One region of the Peribacillus sp. P4_C12 genome, then DNA from elsewhere that is predicted to be linked to it. Evidence: predicted binding sites of a transcription regulator. Region 1 holds the regulator's gene; the other holds the start of a gene.
What was found. Region 1 encodes Rex, which represses fermentation and respiration genes when NADH is low (regulators of the CRP and FNR family bind a similar motif). Its sites were predicted from a motif close to TTGTGAAATATTTCACAA; they were not measured.
Positions count from the first base shown of each region.

Region 2: the regulator Rex is predicted to act here: its motif matches at 9,047-9,064, upstream of qoxA (cytochrome aa3 quinol oxidase subunit II).

Region 1 covers NZ_JBFUIB010000002.1:30,300-39,149, forward strand. The annotation lists gene groL (chaperonin GroEL) at 1-1,421, opposite strand, end outside; gene groES (co-chaperone GroES) at 1,481-1,765, opposite strand; gene AC1DUW_RS01210 (CPBP family intramembrane glutamic endopeptidase) at 2,102-2,827, shown strand; gene AC1DUW_RS01215 (YdiK family protein) at 2,824-3,039, shown strand; gene AC1DUW_RS01220 (redox-sensing transcriptional repressor Rex) at 3,067-3,726, opposite strand; gene moaC (cyclic pyranopterin monophosphate synthase MoaC) at 3,761-4,270, opposite strand; gene AC1DUW_RS01230 (ABC-F family ATP-binding cassette domain-containing protein) at 4,401-6,320, shown strand; gene tsaD (tRNA (adenosine(37)-N6)-threonylcarbamoyltransferase complex transferase subunit TsaD) at 6,601-7,614, opposite strand; gene rimI (ribosomal protein S18-alanine N-acetyltransferase) at 7,611-8,063, opposite strand; gene tsaB (tRNA (adenosine(37)-N6)-threonylcarbamoyltransferase complex dimerization subunit type 1 TsaB) at 8,089-8,781, opposite strand; gene tsaE (tRNA (adenosine(37)-N6)-threonylcarbamoyltransferase complex ATPase subunit type 1 TsaE) at 8,781-8,850, opposite strand, start outside.
Region 2 covers NZ_JBFUIB010000035.1:10,224-22,843, forward strand. The annotation lists gene AC1DUW_RS08740 (sugar ABC transporter substrate-binding protein) at 105-1,220, shown strand; gene AC1DUW_RS08745 (sugar ABC transporter ATP-binding protein) at 1,286-2,788, shown strand; gene AC1DUW_RS08750 (ABC transporter permease) at 2,790-3,797, shown strand; gene AC1DUW_RS08755 (hydrolase) at 4,084-4,413, opposite strand; gene AC1DUW_RS08760 (COG3014 family protein) at 4,634-5,362, shown strand; gene AC1DUW_RS08765 (S1C family serine protease) at 5,599-6,834, shown strand; gene AC1DUW_RS08770 (hypothetical protein) at 7,129-7,437, shown strand; gene AC1DUW_RS08775 (cytochrome C oxidase subunit IV family protein) at 7,509-7,670, opposite strand; gene AC1DUW_RS08780 (hypothetical protein) at 7,699-7,938, opposite strand; partial or broken gene AC1DUW_RS08785 (nucleoside recognition domain-containing protein) at 8,607-8,776, opposite strand; gene qoxA (cytochrome aa3 quinol oxidase subunit II) at 9,184-10,131, shown strand; gene qoxB (cytochrome aa3 quinol oxidase subunit I) at 10,202-12,148, shown strand; gene qoxC (cytochrome aa3 quinol oxidase subunit III) at 12,148-12,620, shown strand, end outside.

The DNA of each region.
Region 1 (8,850 bases):
CCAGTTCCAACTGCTTCACCTTTAAGGCGTTCTACGATTACAGAGCCTTCAAGTCCAGCATTGTGAGCGATTTGGCGTACAGGCTCTTCGATAGCACGAAGAACGATTTTCACGCCTGTTGCTACGTCGCCTTCCGCTTGAATTTCTGCCACTTTATTGTATACGTTTAGAAGAGCTGTACCACCACCGGCTACGATACCTTCTTCAACAGCAGCACGAGTAGAGTTCAATGCATCTTCAATACGAAGTTTACGTTCTTTTAATTCTGTTTCAGTAGCTGCACCGACTTTGATTACTGCTACACCACCAGCTAATTTAGCAAGGCGTTCTTGTAATTTTTCACGGTCGAATTCAGAAGTTGTTTCTTCTAATTGAACACGGATTTGGTTTACACGAGCTTGAATTTGAGCTGTATCTCCAGATCCTTCAACGATAGTTGTGTTTTCTTTTGTAACAACCACTTTAGACGCACGTCCTAAAGATTCGATTGTTGCAGATTTAAGGTCAAGTCCGATTTCTTCAGTGATTACTTCGCCGCCTGTAAGAGCTGCGATGTCTTCAAGCATTGCTTTACGACGATCACCGAATCCAGGAGCTTTAACCGCAACTGCATTGAATGTTCCACGAAGTTTGTTCACAACAAGAGTTGCAAGCGCTTCGCCTTCTACATCTTCAGCAATCAATAATAGTGGTTTTCCTTGTTGAACAACTTGCTCAAGTACAGGAAGGATTTCTTGGATATTCGTTACTTTTTTATCCGTGATTAAGATATATGGATTGTCTAAAACAGCTTCCATTTTATCTGAATCTGTAACCATGTAAGGGGAAGCATATCCACGGTCGAACTGCATACCTTCTACAACGTCCAATTCAGTTGTGAAACCTTTAGACTCTTCGATTGTAATGACGCCGTCGTTACCAACACGTTCCATAGCTTCAGCAATCAGTTGTCCTACTTCTTCATCAGCTGAAGAGATAGCAGCAACTTGTGCAATCGATTCTTTGTTTTCAACAGGTTGAGAAATGGCTTTTAATTCTGCAATTGCAGTATTAACCGCTTTTTCAATTCCTTTACGGATACCCATTGGGTTAGCACCAGCTGTTACGTTTTTAAGACCTTCACGGATCATTGCTTGCGCTAGAACCGTTGCAGTAGTTGTACCGTCACCAGCTACGTCGTTTGTTTTGCTTGCTACTTCAGCAACCAATTTCGCACCCATGTTTTCGAATGCATCTTCTAATTCGATTTCTTTAGCGATTGTTACACCGTCATTTGTGATAAGCGGTGAACCGAATTTTTTCTCAAGAACCACGTTACGACCTTTTGGTCCAAGCGTTACTTTAACTGCATCTGCAAGTGCGTCCACACCACGAAGCATTGAGCGGCGTGCTTCTTCACTAAATTTAATTTCTTTAGCCATTTATAAGTACCTCCCTAAAATTTTAAGAAAATTTTCGTTCAGTTAAGTATGATGTATAATTAGCCAATAACAGCTAAAATGTCGCTTTCACGTAAAATTAAGTATTCAGTATCTTCGTATTTCACTTCAGTACCAGCATATTTTGAGAAGATAATTAGATCGCCTTGGGCAACCTCTAAAGCAACACGTTCGCCATTTTCAAGAACACGGCCTGTACCAACTGCTACGACCTTACCTTCTTGTGGCTTTTCTTTTGCAGTATCAGGAAGAACAATACCGCTTGCCGTTTTTTCTTCAGATTGAACTAGTTCAATAATAACGCGATCACCTAATGGTTTTAACAAGTGAAACAACCTCCTCATATTCTCTTGATAATTTGCTTTATGATTATTAGCACTCTTCATCATCGAGTGCTAACACATTTATAATATTAAATAAACCGAGCCTTTTTTGCAAGTATCTTATCGAAAATTTTTTATTAATTTCTGATAAATTCCGGGTATACTACTTTAAGATAATGTTTCTTTTAACAAAGGAGATGAAATGTTCTCTTATGCGTACGTTTAAGTGGAGTTCTGTCTCATTATTTGATACCATTTTGGAGTATACGTTTAGAGATTGTCCCCATGTCAGGACCGTTATAAGAGAAATGGCGGACTAAATAAAAGGAGTTTTCATTTTTGAAAAAAGAATATTGGTTCGTCATCATCACTTACATAGCCATGCAATTATCCAGTATTGTTGGGATGCCTATTTTCATGCTGATTGGATCTTTAAGCGAAATGCCTGCTGATGAACTCAAAGTTAAAGCGGCAGCATACTGGATTGTATTCAGCTTTCTCGCAGCTCTAACACTGATTTTAATTTTGATGAGAAAAGATATGAGGGAAAGAATAGACACACGTAATCAAGCTTCAATCCCTACGTCTATATTGTGGGCGATAGCAGGTGTATTTCTGGCTCTTATTGCTCAAAGCTTAGCTGGAAGCATTGAACAAATGTTCGGGGTGAAGTCTGAATCTGAAAATACGCAGAATCTTATTTCACTCATATACGAAGTCCCAATGGTCATTTTCGTGACTTCAGTAATTGGACCTATTTTGGAAGAAATCCTTTTCCGGAAAATCATTTTCGGGTCACTTAATAAACGCTTTAATTTCTTTATTTCAGCTTTAATCAGCTCAGTTATTTTCGGCTTGGCGCATGGTGAACTCGAACATCTTCTTTTATATACAGCAATGGGCTTCACCTTTGCATTTCTTTATGCGCAAACAGGTCGTATCCTTGTGTCGATGGTGGCACATATTGCAATGAATACCCTTGTTATCATCCTTCAAGTGTTATATAGAGAAGATATTGAGAAAATGCTAGATACTGCACAGGCCTTTATCGGAGGTTTATTATGAAACGTCGTCAATCACCACTATTTATCGGTATCATCTATACAGCCTTAGGAGCCCTTTTTACGGCTATCGCAATCCAAACTGTCAATTCATCAGGATGGGGAATCTTTGCCTACATACTCGTACTTATTGCAACTCTTGACTTTGGGTCAGGGTTACGTATGATCATGCTGCACTTTAAAATTAAATCCGCAAACAATAAGAAGAAAAAATAAAAAACGCTGCGAAGACGCAGCGTTTTTTTATTCCTCTAATGCAACTTCTTCTACCACAGGATAATGCTTTAAAAAGTAGATGAGAGACTGAAGCTCTACGGCCAGGTCAATATGGTGAACTCTTATAGACGGCGGTACAGTCAGCCGAGCAGGAGTGAAATTCAATATTCCTTTAATATCAGCTTTAACTAAACGATCGGTTATCGTTTGAGCCACTTGGGCAGGTACTGTCAAAATAGCTGCTGTAATATTATTTTCCTGCAAAAGGGTATCTATTTGGTCCATATGATAGATTGGTACATCAGCAATTCGCTTTCCAACCTTATCTTCAGAAACTTCAAATGCCATTTCAATTTTTGTATTATTATTTTTCAAAAAATTGTAATTTAAAAAAGCGGTCCCTAAATTCCCTACTCCAATTAAAGCGACTTTTGTCAATTCATCTTGATCTAGTGTTTTTCTGAAGAAGGATAGTAAATAATTCACATTATAGCCGTAGCCCTTTTTTCCAAGCGCGCCAAAGTAGGAAAAATCACGGCGAATTGTAGCCGAATCAACTTTTACAGCTTCGCTAAGCTCTGCCGAGGATACTCTTTGCTTACCTGAGGAATGTAAGTTCTTTAAAAATCGATAATATAAGGGCAACCTTTTGGCCGTTGCCTGCGGTATCTTTGGGTCATGGTTCATCGTTCTTCCCCGCCTTCACACATGCTTTTCAAACTTATTCTTCTTTATCTGTTTGATTCAACTGTCTTTTGTAATCGCTACTAGACACCCCACCTGTTTTCTCCACTAAAAATGTAGGCCCGATTACCATTCCTTTATCAATAGCCTTACACATATCGTAGACAGTTAAAGCGGTCACAGATGCAGCTGTTAACGCTTCCATTTCAACACCTGTACTCCCTTTTGTCTTGGCTTCTGTTTCTATTTTAAGCCTATAACCTTGTTCTTCTTTTACCCAATCAAAGGCTATATTGACCCCTTGTAGAGAAATAGGGTGACACATCGGGATTATATTGGATGTATTTTTGCTTGCCATGATGCCTGCAACCTGTGCAACTGACAGAACATCACCTTTTTTCATTTTCTGGTTCGTAATTTTTTCATATATTTCATCGTTCAATAAGATACTCGATTGAGCTGTTGCCGTCCGAATGGTTTCAGGCTTCGCACTCACATCAACCATTTTAGCTCTGCCTTGTTCATTAAAATGCGTTAAGTCCCCCATTAATAACCCCTCCTAAATCATACACTATTATTCCACATTATGTAACAGCTTGTTTTTGCCTAAACCTCAGCTGTTGCCGATAATTACTATAATACGTTACACTAACAATAATCAATTGAGGTGAAAATTTATGATTTTATTACAAATCAATCAACTATCCAAATATTACGGGGCTGAACTTATTTTATCAAATATGAAGCTCGAAGTTCAAAATAAAGATCGAATTGCCCTAGTTGGCCGAAACGGCGCTGGAAAATCAACTCTACTAAAAATCATAGCCGGACAACTTTCCCATGATGGCGGTGAGATCATCAAACCCAAAGGCGTCACTATTGGCTATATGGCACAGGATACAGGTTTAGAATCTGAACTTTCCATTTGGAATGAGATGCTGACTGTATTCAAAGACCTGATAGAGCAAGAGAAAGAACTGCGCCGACTTGAGGCCGAAATGGCCAAACCTGACACTTTTGATAACGAAATACTTTACCAAAAGGTGTTAAATGAATATGACACTTTACAGGTAGCCTTTAAAGAAAAGGGGGGCTATCAATATGAAGCAGATATCCGTTCCGTATTACATGGTCTTCAGTTTGGTGACTTTGACTATTCCACTCTCATTTCCACGTTGAGTGGAGGCCAAAAAACACGGCTTGCATTAGGAAAGCTGCTTTTAAAGAAGCCCGATATATTGATTCTCGATGAGCCAACAAACCATCTGGATATCGAAACTCTCTCCTGGCTTGAACAATATTTACAAAGTTACCAAGGTGCTGTACTTATTGTTTCCCATGACCGCTATTTTCTAGATAAAGTGGTAAACCAGGTGTATGAAATTTCAAGAAATAATATGAAAAAGTACTATGGTAATTACAGTTCTTATTTAGAAGGAAAAGCGGAAGATTATGAACGGGACATGAAGCAATTCGAAAAACAACAAGGTGAAATCGAAAAGCTGCGTGACTTTGTTCAACGTAATATCACAAGAGCTTCGACCACGAAAAGAGCGCAAAGCAGGCGTAAGCAGCTCGAAAAGATGGACGTATTGGACAGGCCACAAGGTGACGAAAAATCTGCTAATTTTTCCTTCCAAATTGAAAAGCAAAGCGGAAACGAGGTACTTCATCTTCAAAGCTTAGCTATTGGTTATGAAGGGGAAACAGTATCTAATAATATTAACTCTCGGATGACAAAAGGAGAAAGTATTGCCCTTGTCGGTCCAAATGGCGTTGGTAAATCGACGTTATTGAAAACGATTATATCCAAGCTGCCTGCAATTTCTGGCGATTTCCGTTTTGGAACGAACGTCGAGGTCAGCTACTACGATCAAGAACAGGCCAATTTGATTTCTAATAAACGCGTACTAAATGAACTATGGGATGATTATCCCCTTAAACCGGAAAAAGATATCCGCACAGTACTTGGTAATTTCCTTTTTAGTGGAGATGATGTATTGAAAACCGTTTCGACACTAAGCGGTGGTGAAAAGGCACGGCTTGCTTTAGCCAAAATGATGATGGAAAAAGGGAATTTTTTAATTCTTGATGAACCAACGAACCATTTAGATCTCGACAGCAAATTAGTGCTTGAAAACGCTTTGATAGATTATCCAGGAACCATTCTTTTCGTCTCACATGACCGTTATTTTATTAATCGAATTGCAACAAAGGTCATTGAGCTATCCAAAGACGGCAATGAAGAGTTTCTCGGCGATTATGATTACTATGTAGAGAAGAAACAAGAGCAAGCAGAAATCGAAGCACTCGAACAACAAAATAAATCAAACACTGTAGAACTAATCGTTGAAAAGACAAACTACAAAATTGATAAAGAAGCAAAAAAAGCAGAACGCCAGCGAAAGCGCCGTATCGAGGAAATCGAAGCAGCCATGGAGCTACTCGAAACTGAAATAAGCGAGTATAATGAGCTCCTTTGTGACCCAAACGTCTTCCAAGACCATGAAAAGGTAATGGAAGTTCAGACGAAGCTTGATAAAGCACAGGAAACTTTAGATCAGCATCTTGAAGAATGGGCTGAATTAGAAGAATAAACATTCGGACCGAGTTATTTAACTCGGTCTTTACATGATGTTTTGAAAAGATCCACTCAAAGTTATCCACATTTTTATACACAAACAAGTTGTTACTCAATAGCTACTCAATCAATTTATCCACAATATCCACAGAAACTTATGCACTTATCCACATAACAACTGGTTATACACAGCGGGTTTGAATAATAAAAAACGTTATCCACAGAATATTCTATTTTTTTAAAAATATGATAAAAAAGACAGGATACCGAAGTTTGGTATCCTGCCTTTTTTATCGTTAGAAAACTTCTAAATCTAATCCGGGGTTTCCGTTCAAATCTAACCCAGAGCGCTTCCCTTTTTCGAACATGACACTTGCAGCTGCACCAATCATAGCTGCATTATCCGTACAAAGGTATAATGGGGGAATAGAAATATCCATTGGTAAATCCATAAAGGCTTCAGTTAGTGCTTTCCGTAGGCCTTTATTAGCGGCAACACCACCTGCAAGTAACACCTGTTTCACATCATATTCCTTAGCAGCTTTTACAGCTTTTGTCACAAGTACCTCTATGACGCTTGCTTGGAAACTTGCGGCCAAATCTTTAGGATCAATTTTTTCTCCACGTTGTTCTGCATTATGCAAAGTGTTAATTACAGCTGATTTCAACCCACTGAAAGAAAAGTCATAGCTGCCATCCAGCCATGCCCGAGGCAGTTTCAAAGATGGTGAACCCTCTTGTGCAAGCCTATCGATATGAGGACCGCCTGGATAAGGAAGTCCTAAAGTTCGAGCTACTTTATCATATGCCTCTCCTGCTGCATCGTCCCGCGTCTCCCCTATTACTTTAAAGGAACCGGGCTCCTCTAAAAGCACCAATTCCGTATGGCCTCCTGAAACGACTAATGAGAGGGCTGGGTACTGAATTTCTTGAACAAGTCTATTTGCATATATATGGCCCGCGATATGGTGCGTTCCAACAAGTGGGATTCCATGAGCGAATGCCACTGCTTTAGCAGCATTAACACCTATTAACAATGCCCCTACTAGCCCAGGACCTTCTGTAACAGCAATAGCGTCCAAATCTTCGTACGTCACACCAGCCTGAAGCAAAGCCTCTTCAAGCACGATTGTAATTTGCTCTACATGGTGTCGGGACGCTATTTCAGGTACAACACCACCAAACCGCTTATGGCTTTCTATTTGTGAAGCCACGACATTGCTCAATATCTCTGTACCATTTTTTATGACAGCTGCAGCAGTTTCGTCACAGCTGGTTTCAATTCCTAATATAAGTTGATCTTTTTTCATGAAAAATTCACCCACATAACATAAGCATCTTCTTGATTATCTGTATAATAATTTTTACGAATTCCACCCTTTTGAAAACCTAGTTTTTCATAAAGTGAAATGGCCACTGCATTACTAACACGAACTTCAAGCGTCATCCTTACAACGCCCATGCTAATTGAGATTTCAATCATCTTTCTAAGCAGAGCTTCACCCAGCTTTTGCCCTCGATATTCAGGTAAAATAGCGATATTGGTAATATGCGATTCATCAATGACAATCCACGCGCCGCAATAACCAGCAATTTTCCCTTCATCTTCAATAACCATGTAAACAGCATATTGATTATGATTTAATTCATTAAAAAAAGCTTCCCGGCTCCAAGGCAAAGTAAAGGATTGTTTTTCTACGTTTAACACTTGGTCAATATCTTCCGTTTTCATCTTTCGAAACGTCAATGTTTTACTCATAATAATCGGTCGCTTTCCTATTATTTTATTTCCCCTGCTGTTCGAGCCACTTAGCTTCCGCTTCAGCCATACGAATATAGTTCGGTACAAACTGGTGTATGTCCACTTCAGTCTTGTTTAGGCCAATAAATGCAAGTTCGCTTGGTCGGGAGTTAAATAACTGTACGGGAGAAAATACTGCTAAATTCCCTAACACTTTCGTAATCGCTTCCCGATGAATTTCTACATCCTGACCAACAAATAAAACAGGACGCTTTAATTCCTTTAATCGAATTGCCCATTCAGAGGATAGAATATTGCAATCTTCCATGACTGTATTTAACACATTATTTTCTATTTCATATAATCCAGTATAAATCTGGCCTCTTCTTGCATCAAACAAGGGCGAAACTAACCCGTTAAAATAACGTCCATTAGCAGCTAAAACTTCTAGACTAGAAACAGCCGATAATGGAATTTTCAACGTCCACGCCAATGTTTTCGCAATTGTCACACCAATCCTAACCCCTGTATAAGATCCAGGGCCTTGAGCGACCACAATTTTAGTCAATTCCTTAGGACTAGTATCACAATCCCTTAATAGTGTCTCAATTGCTGGCATCACTCGAACCGAATGATTTTTCTTTAAATTCGTAGTATACTCGCCAATTACTTGAGTATCATTTATTAGAGCAATCCCTAACGTAAAGTTCGATGTATCTATAGCTAAAACCTTCATCAAATAATCTCCTTACATAACGTAACATACCTTTCGCCTTTGGCTTCTAAGACAAGACGGCGGCTTGTA
Region 2 (12,620 bases), on a different contig from region 1:
GCAAATCAGCTGATTAAACCTCTCTATTCTAGAGAGGTTTTTATTTTGGGATTTACACCAACTTAATTGATAAGATTAATGATTGGAAAGTAGGAGGAACTAAAATGAGGAAGTCAATTTTTAAAAGGGTTTTCGTTTCGGTCATAGCTTCGGCTTTGCTTTTAACGGGCTGCTCTTCAGGACAAAGTTCAACAGAATCAAAGAAGGATGAAAAAGTATCCTTTAAAAATGTTCCAGAACGATTTGCAAAAGGGGAAGGTGCCAAAATCAAAGTCATTCGTAAAATTGGCGGAGATGATCATACGGCTCAATATTTAGCTGGAGCGAAGGAAGAAGGAGAAGCATTAGGTTTTCAAGTGGATACGTATACAGCAAATGGCGATACGGCTAAATTCCATGATGCAATCGCCCAGGCTTTACAAGAAGATTATGACGGCTATATTATCTCCCATGGTGATGATGCAGCAACAGTGAATGACGTTCAAAAGTTGGTTGATGCAGGAAAGAGCGTTGTTACATTCGACTCTATTAGCGACTTATCTAAAATTGACGGTGTGACCTTAACTTCACAGGATGATGAAGCATTGGCAACTCTGGCTTTTGATAAATTGATAGAAGAACAAAAAGGTGAAGCAGCGATTGCATACCTTTGGGTAGATGGTTTCCCGCCAATGGTGAGAAGAAATGCGGTGTATCAGGAAAAATTAAAAGAAAATCCTGGGATTAAAGAAGTCGAAAGATTCGGAGTAGCATCTGCAGATACTTCAGTTCAGACACAAAATGCGGTAGCCGCAATGTTGAATAAATATCCCAAAGGCAAACTAGATGCGATTTTCGCAACATGGGATGCATTCGCAATTGGAGCGGCTCGTGCGATTAAAGAAGCTGGCCGCGATGAAGTGAAGATATACGGAATCGACGTATCTAATGCTGATCTTCAGGAGATTCAAGCGAAAGGCAGTTCTTGGTCTTACACGGCAGCTGTCGATCCGAAATTGATTGGTGCAGTGAATATGAGGATTTTAGCAAAAAAATTAGCGGGTGAAGAAACACCGCAAACATATGACTTAGAAGCTTCACTTATTTCACAAGAGCAGATTCAAGCTTCAAAAGAAGCGGTCAACATGGCCAACTTGTCCGGTATTGTCGAAGGATGGGGAGTATCAACGGAATTTGAAGAAGAATGGATGAAAGTATTGAAAGATCATTATAAAAAGTAAAAAACAGAGTCAGTAGACACTCTCTTTCTAGTGAAGAGAGTGTCTGTTTAATAGGGGGAATGGGCATGAGCACACAACTAGAAATGAAAAAGATATCGATTGAATTTCCGGGAGTAAAGGCGCTTAGTGAAGTTGATTTTTCAGTACAATCAGGGACAGCCCATGCAGTGGTCGGCGCAAACGGAGCAGGGAAATCTACGCTAATGAAGGTCTTATCGGGCGCTCATGCCCATTATACAGGTGAAATTTTTCTGGATGGAAAGAAGCAGGATATCCGTTCACCGAAGGCTGCACAGGAACAAGGTATTCAAATTGTTTATCAGGAAGTAGATACGGCACTCATTCCTTATTTAACTGTTGGGGAAAATGTAATGTTGAATGATACGGTGCAAAACATGGGCAAAAAACAAATGGTCCATTGGAAAGAGTTGCATAGAAAAGCCACTTATATCCTGGCAGAGATGAAAATTGGTGTCTCTTCGAAAAAGCTGGTAAGAGATCTTACCTTGGCTGAAAAACAGATGGTTCTGATTGCAAGAGCAGTCTCGACTGAATGCAAATTCCTGATCCTCGACGAACCAACTGCTCCGTTAAGTTATACGGAGACGACAGAACTATTTCGAATTGTAAATGAATTAAAGCAAAGAGGCGTTGGCATCATATTTATTTCCCATCGTCTTCCAGAGATTTTTGAAATTTGTGAAGAAATTACGATTATGAGGAATGGGAAAAGTGTTGCATGCCGAGAAGTAGCGGATATTACTCAAAACGAAGTGGTCGAGGGAATGCTTGGGAAAACAATGGATGAACAGTTCCCTGTTGTAAATGCTGCGATTGGTGAAGTTGTTCTGGAAGTGAAGGGACTGTCAGATGCCGAAAAAGTTAAAAATGTTAGCCTTCATCTAAAAGCAGGAGAGATTGTTGGTTTGGCAGGATTGGTTGGAGCAGGGAAAACAGAGCTATGTAAAACCCTATTCGGTCATACTGCTATCACAACAGGGGAAGTCGTGATGAATGGTAGAAAGCTTTCATTGAAAACACCGCATCATGCAGTAAAAAGTGGTCTGGCACTTGTACCGGAAGAACGCAGGAAAGAAGGCATTCTTGTTCAGGAATCAGTTGCAACGAACTTGACTGCAGCAAGTATCGGGAAATTCAGCAAGATATTCAGCTTTGTAGATCGTAAGGCGGAAAAGAAAAAAGCGAAGGAACTTATTACGAGTCTTGGTATTAAAACCCCTTCAGAGGAAGCTAAGGTTGAAAACTTGTCAGGTGGTAATCAACAAAAGGTCGCTATCGGAAAGTGGCTGATTGCTGATGCAAATGTATACATATTTGATGAACCTACAAAAGGCGTCGATGTAGGGGCAAAGAAGGACATATTTGAATTGATTGCCCAACTTGCCAGAAATGGAAAGGCAATTATATATGCATCATCTGAGTTGTCTGAAATCATGGGTATTACTAATCGAACTTATGTGTTATATGGTGGAAAGACAGTCATCGAATTAGAGACAAGCAAAACCAATGAAGAAGAATTACTATTCTACTCAACAGGAGGCAAATAGGATGAGCACACCGATTCCTGTTCTCACACAGACAACAAAAGCGAAGAAAAAAGTAGACTTATTCGACTTTTTCTATAAATACGGCACAATCTTGACGATTATTATTTTGGTTGGGATATTTGCCTTTTCAAATCCATCTTTCATTCAAGCTAATAATCTAATTAACATTCTGCGTTCTATTTCAATCGTGACCATCATTGCGATTGGAATTACGATATCCTTAACTGTGGATGGTTTTGACCTATCCGTTGGTTCTGTAGCATCATTGGCTAATGCGATCGTCATTTCGATGTTTGTTTGGTTTTCGCAGGATACCCTGATTGCGATATTAGCTGCAATCGGTGCGTCGCTTGTAGTAGGAGCATTAAATTCATTCATGATTGTAAAATTGAGAATTCCTGACATGCTGATGACATTAGCGACCATGTTCATCATCCAAGGGATTGCCCTTACCTATACAAAAGGAGCAACGGTTTCACAAAATATGGTCATGCCTGATGGAACGTTCGCTGAAGGACTGATCAGCCCATTTTTCGCTAAGATTGGACAGGTCCCTTGGATTATTCTGATCATGGCAGTCATTGTGATAGCTACCCATATCTTTTTAACTTATACCAAGCACGGTCGTTATATGTACATTATTGGGGGAAATAAGGAAGCTGCCAGACTTTCTGGAATTTCGGTAAATAAATACAAAGTACTGGCCTATCTCCTTTCGGCTCTCTTTGCCGCAATCGGGGGAATTGTTCTTGCTTCCCGCGTCATGACATCCGAAATCAATTCCGGGTCTCCTTACTTAATGGATGCTGTTGCAGCAGCATTTATTGGTTCATCCGTTCTAGGAGCAGGGAAACCGAATGCCTTCGGAACCTTCATCGGTGCAGTCCTGATTGGAATCCTTCAAAACGGACTGATTATGATGTCTGTCCCATACTACGCGATGGACATCGTTAAAGGAACCGTACTTGCCCTTGCGCTAGCGGTTACCTATTATAAGCAAAAACACTAGACTTATGTGTGAATGACACCTTATTTTTCATTGTAAAGTAATCCGCAAAACGTTAAATATACCAGAATCGTTACCTATTAAATGAAACAGTTCTGGTATATTTTTATTTAGGATTATGCATTTCCAAAACTAATCCCATCATAATTTTCTTCCTAAAAAACTCCAAACACTCTGATCGTCTGATGTACCTCATGTGTTAAATCACTTTCTTTCGAAGATGCTTTTTTCATTCTCGTTCTTTTAAAAAATAGAAACTTGTTATTTCAGGTTCTGTTTAAGCATTCTCCTATTTAAAGTTTTGGATTTCCTCGTTGCCTTTGAATTTGTTATCTGCCAATATGCTGATTTCTTCAATATGGTTTCGGGCTGTTTCATCGCCTAATTTATAAATGATGGCGTACAGCTTTTTCGTAGCTTCATCGTATTTATCATTTGCCCGGTCATGATGATAGAGAAGATATGGTACATGAGAACGGGCATATGACTCCAAGTCATCTGTTCGATGTTCCTCTAGGCATTGCTTTAATTCTGCTAGTTCTTCATCTGTAGCGTATATAGTAAAGCTTGGATTTTCCTCAAGTTTTTTTCCTAGTACATCGCCGCTGACCAAATCCACATGATAGGTCTGTTTTTCCTACAACATTTTTTCTTCACCCTTTCAAGCGTTTATCTATGATGTACCACTATTTGTAAAAATATAATCATAAAAGTGAACATTCTCCATAATAAATCGATAGAGATAAAGATGTCAGATATTTCTTGTGAAATCGGGTAAGATAGATTTATAGAATAATATGGAAGTGTATGTGTATTCAGTAAAAGTGAGGAGTGACTTTTTGAAGAGATTACTCATATTTATTTTAATGATGGCATTAATTGTTTCAGGCTGTACCACCAGGAATTACGATTCCAACATGGAGCTAGGAAAAAGTCAGGTGGAAGAGGCAAATTATTTAGAGGCCCATGAGGCATTTGAATTAGCGTATAAAGAAGACCAAACAGGGGAGATGAAAGAGTTAATGGAACTTTGCGTCCTTTTGGCAGATGGAATGAAGAAATACGAGGAACAAGATTTTGAGGCGTCTCAAGTGTTTTTTGAAGAAGCTGCTGCATATAAGGCAAATTATGAGAAAAGTAAACTCATGGTACAAAAGGCAATTGGAATGTCCTCAGAAGCTGGAGAAGCCAGTGCAGAGCCAGTTGAAGACACTGACGCAGAGCAATCGAGGGATGAGTCTGAAGACCCAGTTATCGAGTCAGAAGAAGAGGATAAGCCAGTGGAGGCCCCCGCCACATCGAAGCTAGCTGATAAAGGAAATCACGAGAGTAACAAGGATTCAGATAAGACATTGACGAAAGCTCAGGCGGAAAATCTTGTGAAAGACTACGCTGACATGGAAAACTATCCTCAGCTTCAAATTCAATATGATCGTGAAGATGAAAAGGGAGATTACATATTCCAAGTGTTTGAAATGGTCAATGACAGTAAGGGAAGTGGGCATAAGGCTACTTGGGGTTGGTATGGCGTGAATAAGAAGACAAAAGAAGTCTATGAGCTTATGTAAGAAATAGAATGGATGAAAAAGGTGCCTTGTTATTTGAGGCATCTTTTTTTTTCGTAATGGGAGGTAAGAAATCTCAGAGCTATTAACCAGTCAATATTGTTCTTTTTTCGGTCAAATCTACATTCATTTTATCTTTTTTGTAAAAAGTTTGCCGTATTCTTTATTTCTTAAGAATTTTTTAATAATTACTGTTTATGATGGAGCCAAGTAAAGGACTTTCATAGGAGGGATAAAGGATGGAGAATTATAATGGGGATGAGCAAGTTCGGGTGAAAGCTGAACCGAAAAAGGGCAAGTCGCTTTGGTTAACTAGTCTTGTTTCTGGAACTGTTGCTTCTATAGTTACATCTTCTGTATTTGTATTTGGCGGAGATTTTATAGATGCAGAGAAAAATACAGTGACCGAATCATCACAAACTGCAGGGGCAGAACAAACCGAGAGCGTGGAAAAGAATAAGAGTATAAATACAGAAAAGTTATCGACAAGCACAGATTCAAATGAAAGAGCAGATATGGTTGAATCAGCTTCAAAATCGATTGTAGGTGTCGTAAATTTACAAGAGATGCAAAATCAGAACCCATTCCAGCAGCAAAGCACGGAGAGCGAAACTGTTGAGAGCGGCACGGGGTCAGGAGTTATTTATAAAAAAGATAATGGTAAGGCCTATATCATCACGAATAATCATGTTATTGAAGGTGCTAAGGAAGTAGAAATTTCATTGTATGATGGACAAAAGGCAACTGCAACAGTTGTTGGTGCAGATGCTTTAACAGACCTAGCGGTTTTGACGATTAATGCCTCGGTAGCACCAGAGGGAATTAATTTTGGAGATTCAGATAGAATGCGTCCAGGTGAAGAAGTTTTGGCCATTGGTAACCCTCTCGGACTTGATTTCTCACGTTCGGTTACGCAAGGAATTGTAAGTGCAACTGGGCGTTCCATATCAGTCGATACATCTGACGGAGAGTGGGAACTTGATGTCCTTCAAACAGATGCGGCAATTAATCCTGGTAACAGTGGAGGTGCATTAATCAATACTGCTGGTGAAGTAATAGGCATAAACAGTTTGAAAATTTCTGAAAGCGGTGTGGAAGGCTTAGGTTTCGCTATACCAAGTAATGACGTAATACCGATTGTAACGGAACTGATTGAAAATGGAAAAATCACGCGGCCATATTTAGGGGTCAGCTTGGCGAACACAGAAGAACTGCCACAGTATTACCTTCAAAATGTCCCTGAAGCTGCAAAGTCAGGTGTAATGGTAACGGGTATAGAAACTGGATCGGCGGATGCGAATGGAGGACTTAAGCAACAGGATATCATTGTGGAGATTGATGGAACGAAAATTAGTACCTCTGCTGAATTAAGGAAATACTTATACACAGATAAGAAAATCGGCGATAAAGTAAAGGTCAAAGTGTATCGAGGTAATGAAGAGAAAACCTTAACGATTACGTTACAAAATTCATAAAAAAAGAGAAATGACTCCTGAGCAATTGGCAGGAGTCATTTTTATAGCTAATGAGTCGATAAAATATTTGGGTAAATAATAAAAAATAAATAATAGTATAAAAAATGGATATTATCGGAAAAATAGGTAGTGTATTTTAACTATTTGGTTTATTTTCCATATAGTCTTGAATACCTAAAAGTGAGTTGTAATAACTTTAATTTGTCAAGGTTTTCATTGTGAATATATTGAAAATTATAAAAAGTTTGACAAATTTGTGAAATGTAATAAAATAGAAAGAAAGGGGATGAAATAATGGAAGCTAATCAGAAGATGTTAGATGCAGTGAAGTGGGTATCAGGCACAGGTTGTGTAATCGGAATTATTATTTTTGCTTTAAGTTTATTTGTAAGCGATTACAATAAGGATTATATATTAACTGCTGTTGGAATGGCCATTACATTAAGCGCAGCTGCCATTTTCCTAGTTGGTATATTTTTTGTCCTGACAGAAGAAATGGTGATGAACACACATAAGGGTAAAACAGTTGTACCGGAAACAACTAAAATCATAAAAATAAATTCAAAAGTTAAAACAAAAAGAAGTACCGAGTTCAGTAACTAAAGCAATGAATAGAGCGTAATACCGTTTTCGTAGATGGCTTTCTTATCATCAGATTCACAAGCATGCATGAACTAATCTAGTTGTTCACCTGCTTGCAGGAATGAAGCTACTATAAGGACTATCATTCCTGTTCTCAAAGAAAGGTCATATACATCAACACCAAGAGCAACGGATGTAAGAACCATGGAGAATATGAACCCCATAACATGTCCACGTGGAAATAACTGTTTCATACTCAAATTTCCTTTCAGGTAGATGAAGCTACATCCGGAATGCTAGTGAAGAATCAGCTGTCGGTATGATAGTGAAGTTGTATTCTGGAACTGGGAACAGAGAGTAGCCCACTCTAGAGAACGTGTATTCAAAGGATCGCTTGAAATATTTCTTGGGCATGGCAGTAGGTTGTACACGATTAAAGCGTAACCAACTAGTTAACAAATGCTCCAACAATGAAAGCATATTCAATGATCCAAATCCAGTTGATTTAGAATATGTGTACATACAACATGGCTTGGCCATCCACATCAAACTCACTACATTCCTGAATGAAAAGTTCTAACTCTACATTCTGAACTCTGAACTATACCACGAAAAATGGACACTTTAAAAAGGTCCATTTTTCGTGGTTTTTCTATGTGCATATAATAAAAGAAACAAAAGGGATGCAGTTGTCAAAATTGGATATTTAAGTAGTGAGTTTCCTTTATTCAGGTGGAGGAATTCCAGAAAAGTGAATGGACTAATGCGCTTGAAGTAACATGTGGGGAAACGGCCTGCCCCCTGGTCACTTTATAAATTTTGAGGTGTGAAAGGATATCCCTTTTTCATGCCCCATTCATATTTACAAAACACAAATAGCCTACTCCCGCAAAAATAGGAGGACAGGACTAAACAGCAGTTTAGGAAAAGTAATACTGACAGGGCAATAAGTATTGCGAGAAGAAGGAACCTGATTACCAATATTTTATTATTGTTCTTAAATAAGATTAACCCTGTTATAGAGCAAAGTAGTACAAGTGTGCCTGTGATTAGTCCTAATATAATGTATACGACTTTCCCCCATTTTCCTTTCCCCTATTTTAACCAAGCCTATTAGAATGGCTAAATGTGCCACAGCAAATGTCCTAGAAAGGCATTCAAGTAGGCATCATAAAGGATCAAAATGTTCATTTCACACTCTTTGTTTCCTTATATATAATGGCAAGTGTTGTACGACAAGGGTAATGAAGCAGGGAAAACAACATCATATACAATGCCGTTACCGAGTCCATGGTCGAGTGAGAAAAATTCGTTTTTAATCCTGGATACCATCAACATCCATTAACGATTCCATCGATAGCTATCTTCTTAACAGGAGAGGTAATAAAACTTGAATATTCAGTAATTTAAATCCAGTCTTGAGGTAATGTACGAGGGAGAATATAATGTGAAAATTCATTATATTAAAGTAACATTAAATGGAAAAAGAACCGGGAATACTTGCAAATCCTTCACTAATAAGTGAATTCTCCGTAAGTAAGATATTAAACAATTATTATATTTCATTTCATAAAGATTTTCGAACATTTCAGTTCAGTTACCATCTTCTTACTGCTCTTTCATGAACTTTATGTGACAGATGTCACTTTGTATTGTCTTTTTATACACTTGGGATTAATATTGGTATGTCGGGGTTTGTGAACATGGTAACACTTTGTCCGAATAATTACCAATAGGAATTTTATTATGTAAGAAAGGGGTAGTACTATGAAAATAAAATGGGCTTTATTAACTATACTTTTTACTATTGCCACTGTGCTAACCGGTTGCGATAACCCATTAATGGTCTTGGACCCTAAAGGGCCAGTAGCTGCAACACAAGCAGATGTTATTATGATTTCGATATGGACAATGGCCTTTGTCGTTCTTGTCGTTATTGTACTGTATATCTTCATGATAATGAAATATCGTGCATCCAAACAGCGTGATGATTATGAACCACCTCATATTGAAGGAAGTAAGGTTCTTGAAATAATTTGGGTTGCGATCCCAATTTTAATCGTCGCTTTCCTATCAGTTGTTACTGTTAAAACAACAAATGAAGTTGAGGCAACACCTAAAGGATACCAAGAGCAAGAACCATTAGTTATTTACGCTTCATCTTCTAACTGGAAGTGGCATTTTAGTTATCCGGAAGAAGATATTGAAACAGTTAACTATCTGTTTATACCGACTAACCGACCAATTGAATTTAAACTTTATTCATACGGACCAATTGCTAGTTTCTGGATTCCGCAACTTGGAGGACAAAAATACGCGATGTCGGACATGGTAAACACGTTGCACTTAGCAGCTGATGTTCCAGGAGATTATATGGGTCGAAATTCAAACTTCAGTGGTTCAGGTTTTGCTCAGCAAACGTTCAACGTTAAGGCAATGCCTACAAAAGAATATGATAAGTGGGTAGATGAAATTAAAGCTACTGCTGAACCGATTACTGAGGAAAAATTCAATAAATTATTAGAACCTGGTCATGTGGGACAATCCACTTACACTGGAACTCACTTAGAGTTTTCTCCAGCTCCTGAAGGGGAACATGCTGGTCATAGTATGCACGGATCATCTGATACTGAAAAAACTGATTCTGAGAAATCCGATGAATCCACCAAAGATTCACACGAGGAACATTCAGAACACAGCAACATGAATCATTAAGAATTAATCTCACTCGATAAAACAACTAGGTTTACACAAGGAATATTTTCCTGAAAGGAGTCACAAAAGTATGGATTACTTTGATCGATTTGCCGTACCTCATCCAAGTCCAGCGATTTATGCATCCATGGTTGCTATTGGCTTAACCATGCTTGCGGTTGTTGTCGGAATTACCTATTTTAAAAAATGGGGTTACTTATGGCGTGAGTGGTTAACAACGGTTGACCATAAACGTATTGGTATCATGTACATCTTGTCTGCACTACTTATGCTTTTCCGTGGTGGAGCCGATGCTATCATGATGCGTGCTCAAACTGCTGTGCCTGATAACGGTTTGTTGGATGGACAGCATTATAATGAAATCTTTACAACACACGGGGTTGTCATGATCCTGTTTATGGCTATGCCATTTATCATTGGGTTAATGAACATTGTTACACCATTACAAGTTGGAGCACGTGACGTAGCATTCCCACGTCTAAACGCAGTAAGCTTCTGGTTATTCTTTATGGGTGCAATGCTATTTAACATCTCTTTCGTAGTTGGTGGATCTCCTGATGCAGGTTGGACATCTTACTTCCCACTGGCAAGTAACGATTTCAGTGAATCAGTAGGTTCGAACTATTACGCGATTGCAATTCAAATAGCTGGTATCGGTACATTACTGACTGGTATCAACTTTATCGTAACAATCTTGAAAATGAGAGCACCTGGTATGAACTTAATGAAAATGCCAATGTTCACATGGTCTATCTTGATCACAAACTTCATTATCGTTTTCGCTTTCCCTGTATTGACAGTGGCACTTGCGTTGATGACAATGGATCGTCTATTCGGAACTCAATTCTTTACGATGGCCAATGGCGGTAGCGATATGCTTTGGGCGAACTTGTTCTGGGTTTGGGGACATCCTGAAGTTTATATAGTTATTCTTCCGGCATTCGGTATTTACAGTGAAATCATTTCGACTTTTGCACGTCGTAACCTGTACGGGTATAATTCGATGGTTATCTCGATGGTAGCTATTTCTACTCTATCTTTCGTTGTATGGGCTCACCATTTTTACACAATGGGTCACGGTGCAATGGTTAACGGTATCTTCTCGATTACCACAATGGCAATCGCTGTTCCGACCGGTGTTAAGATTTTCAACTGGTTGTTCACACTTTGGAAAGGTAAAATCGTTTTTACCGTCCCAATGTTATACTCTTTAGCTTTCATTCCGATTTTCACGCTCGGTGGGGTAACCGGGGTTATGCTTGCCATGGCAAGTGCTGACTACCAATACCATAATACAATGTTCTTAGTAGCTCACTTCCACTACGTTTTAATCCCTGGTACTGTATTTGCCGTACTTGCTGGTTTCACGTACTGGTGGCCAAAAATGTTTGGTTTCATGTTGAGCGAAAAGATTGGGAAATGGTCGTTCTGGTTCATTACAATCAGCTTTAATGTAACATTCTTCCCGATGTTCATCACTGGTTTAGATGGGCAAGCACGTCGTATGTATACGTACTCTGAATCAACGGGCTATGGTCCATTGAATATGCTCTCTTTCGTTGGAGCAATTGGCTTAGCAATAGGTTTCGCGCTTATTGTGTACAACATCTATTGGAGTACTCGTTATGCATCAAGAAATATTTCAAACGATCCATGGGATGCACGTTCTCTAGAGTGGGCTACACATACACCAATACCAGAATATAACTTTGCAATTGTGCCTACAGTTGATTCTACAGAAGCATTCTGGGATTCTAAGAAAAAAGGCTTTAAATTATTTGGTGGTAAAGTAGAAAAGATTCATATGCCAAATAACAGTGGTGTGCCGTTTATCATGAGCTGTATCTTCTTCGTTTGGGGCTTTGCAATGGTATTCAGCATGTGGATCATTGCAATCATTGCAACACTTGGTATCTTTGCTTGTATGGCTCACCGTTCATTCGAAAAAGATCACGGACGTTATATCTCCGTTGAAGAGATTGAAGAAACTGAAAATAAATTGCGAGGTGCTAAGTAATGAAAATAGATAACTCGCTGCCACTAGAATATAGCACGGAAGAAAATCGCTTAAAGATTTTTGGATTTTGGATTTTCCTGGGGGCAGAAATAGCTCTTTTCGCTACACTGTTCGCCACTTATTTTGTATTAGTTAACGGTACTGGAAATGGTCCAACAGGGGAACACCTTTTTAAAGTACCAACCCTAATGCTTCAAACAATTTTTCTTTTAACTAGTAGTTTTACCATTGGTCTTGGAATCAATGCAATGAGACTTGGTAGTAAGAAAGCGATGCTTAGTTTCTTCGTTATCACCCTTATTCTTGGTTTAGGCTTTTTGGGAGTCGAAATCTATGAATTCGTGGAGTATGTACATGAAGGAGCAACCATTCAAACAAGTGCTTTCTTATCTAGTTTGTTTACGTTACTAGGTACGCATGGAGCTCACGTTACACTTGGTTTATTCTGGGGAACATTCATCATTCTGCAGGT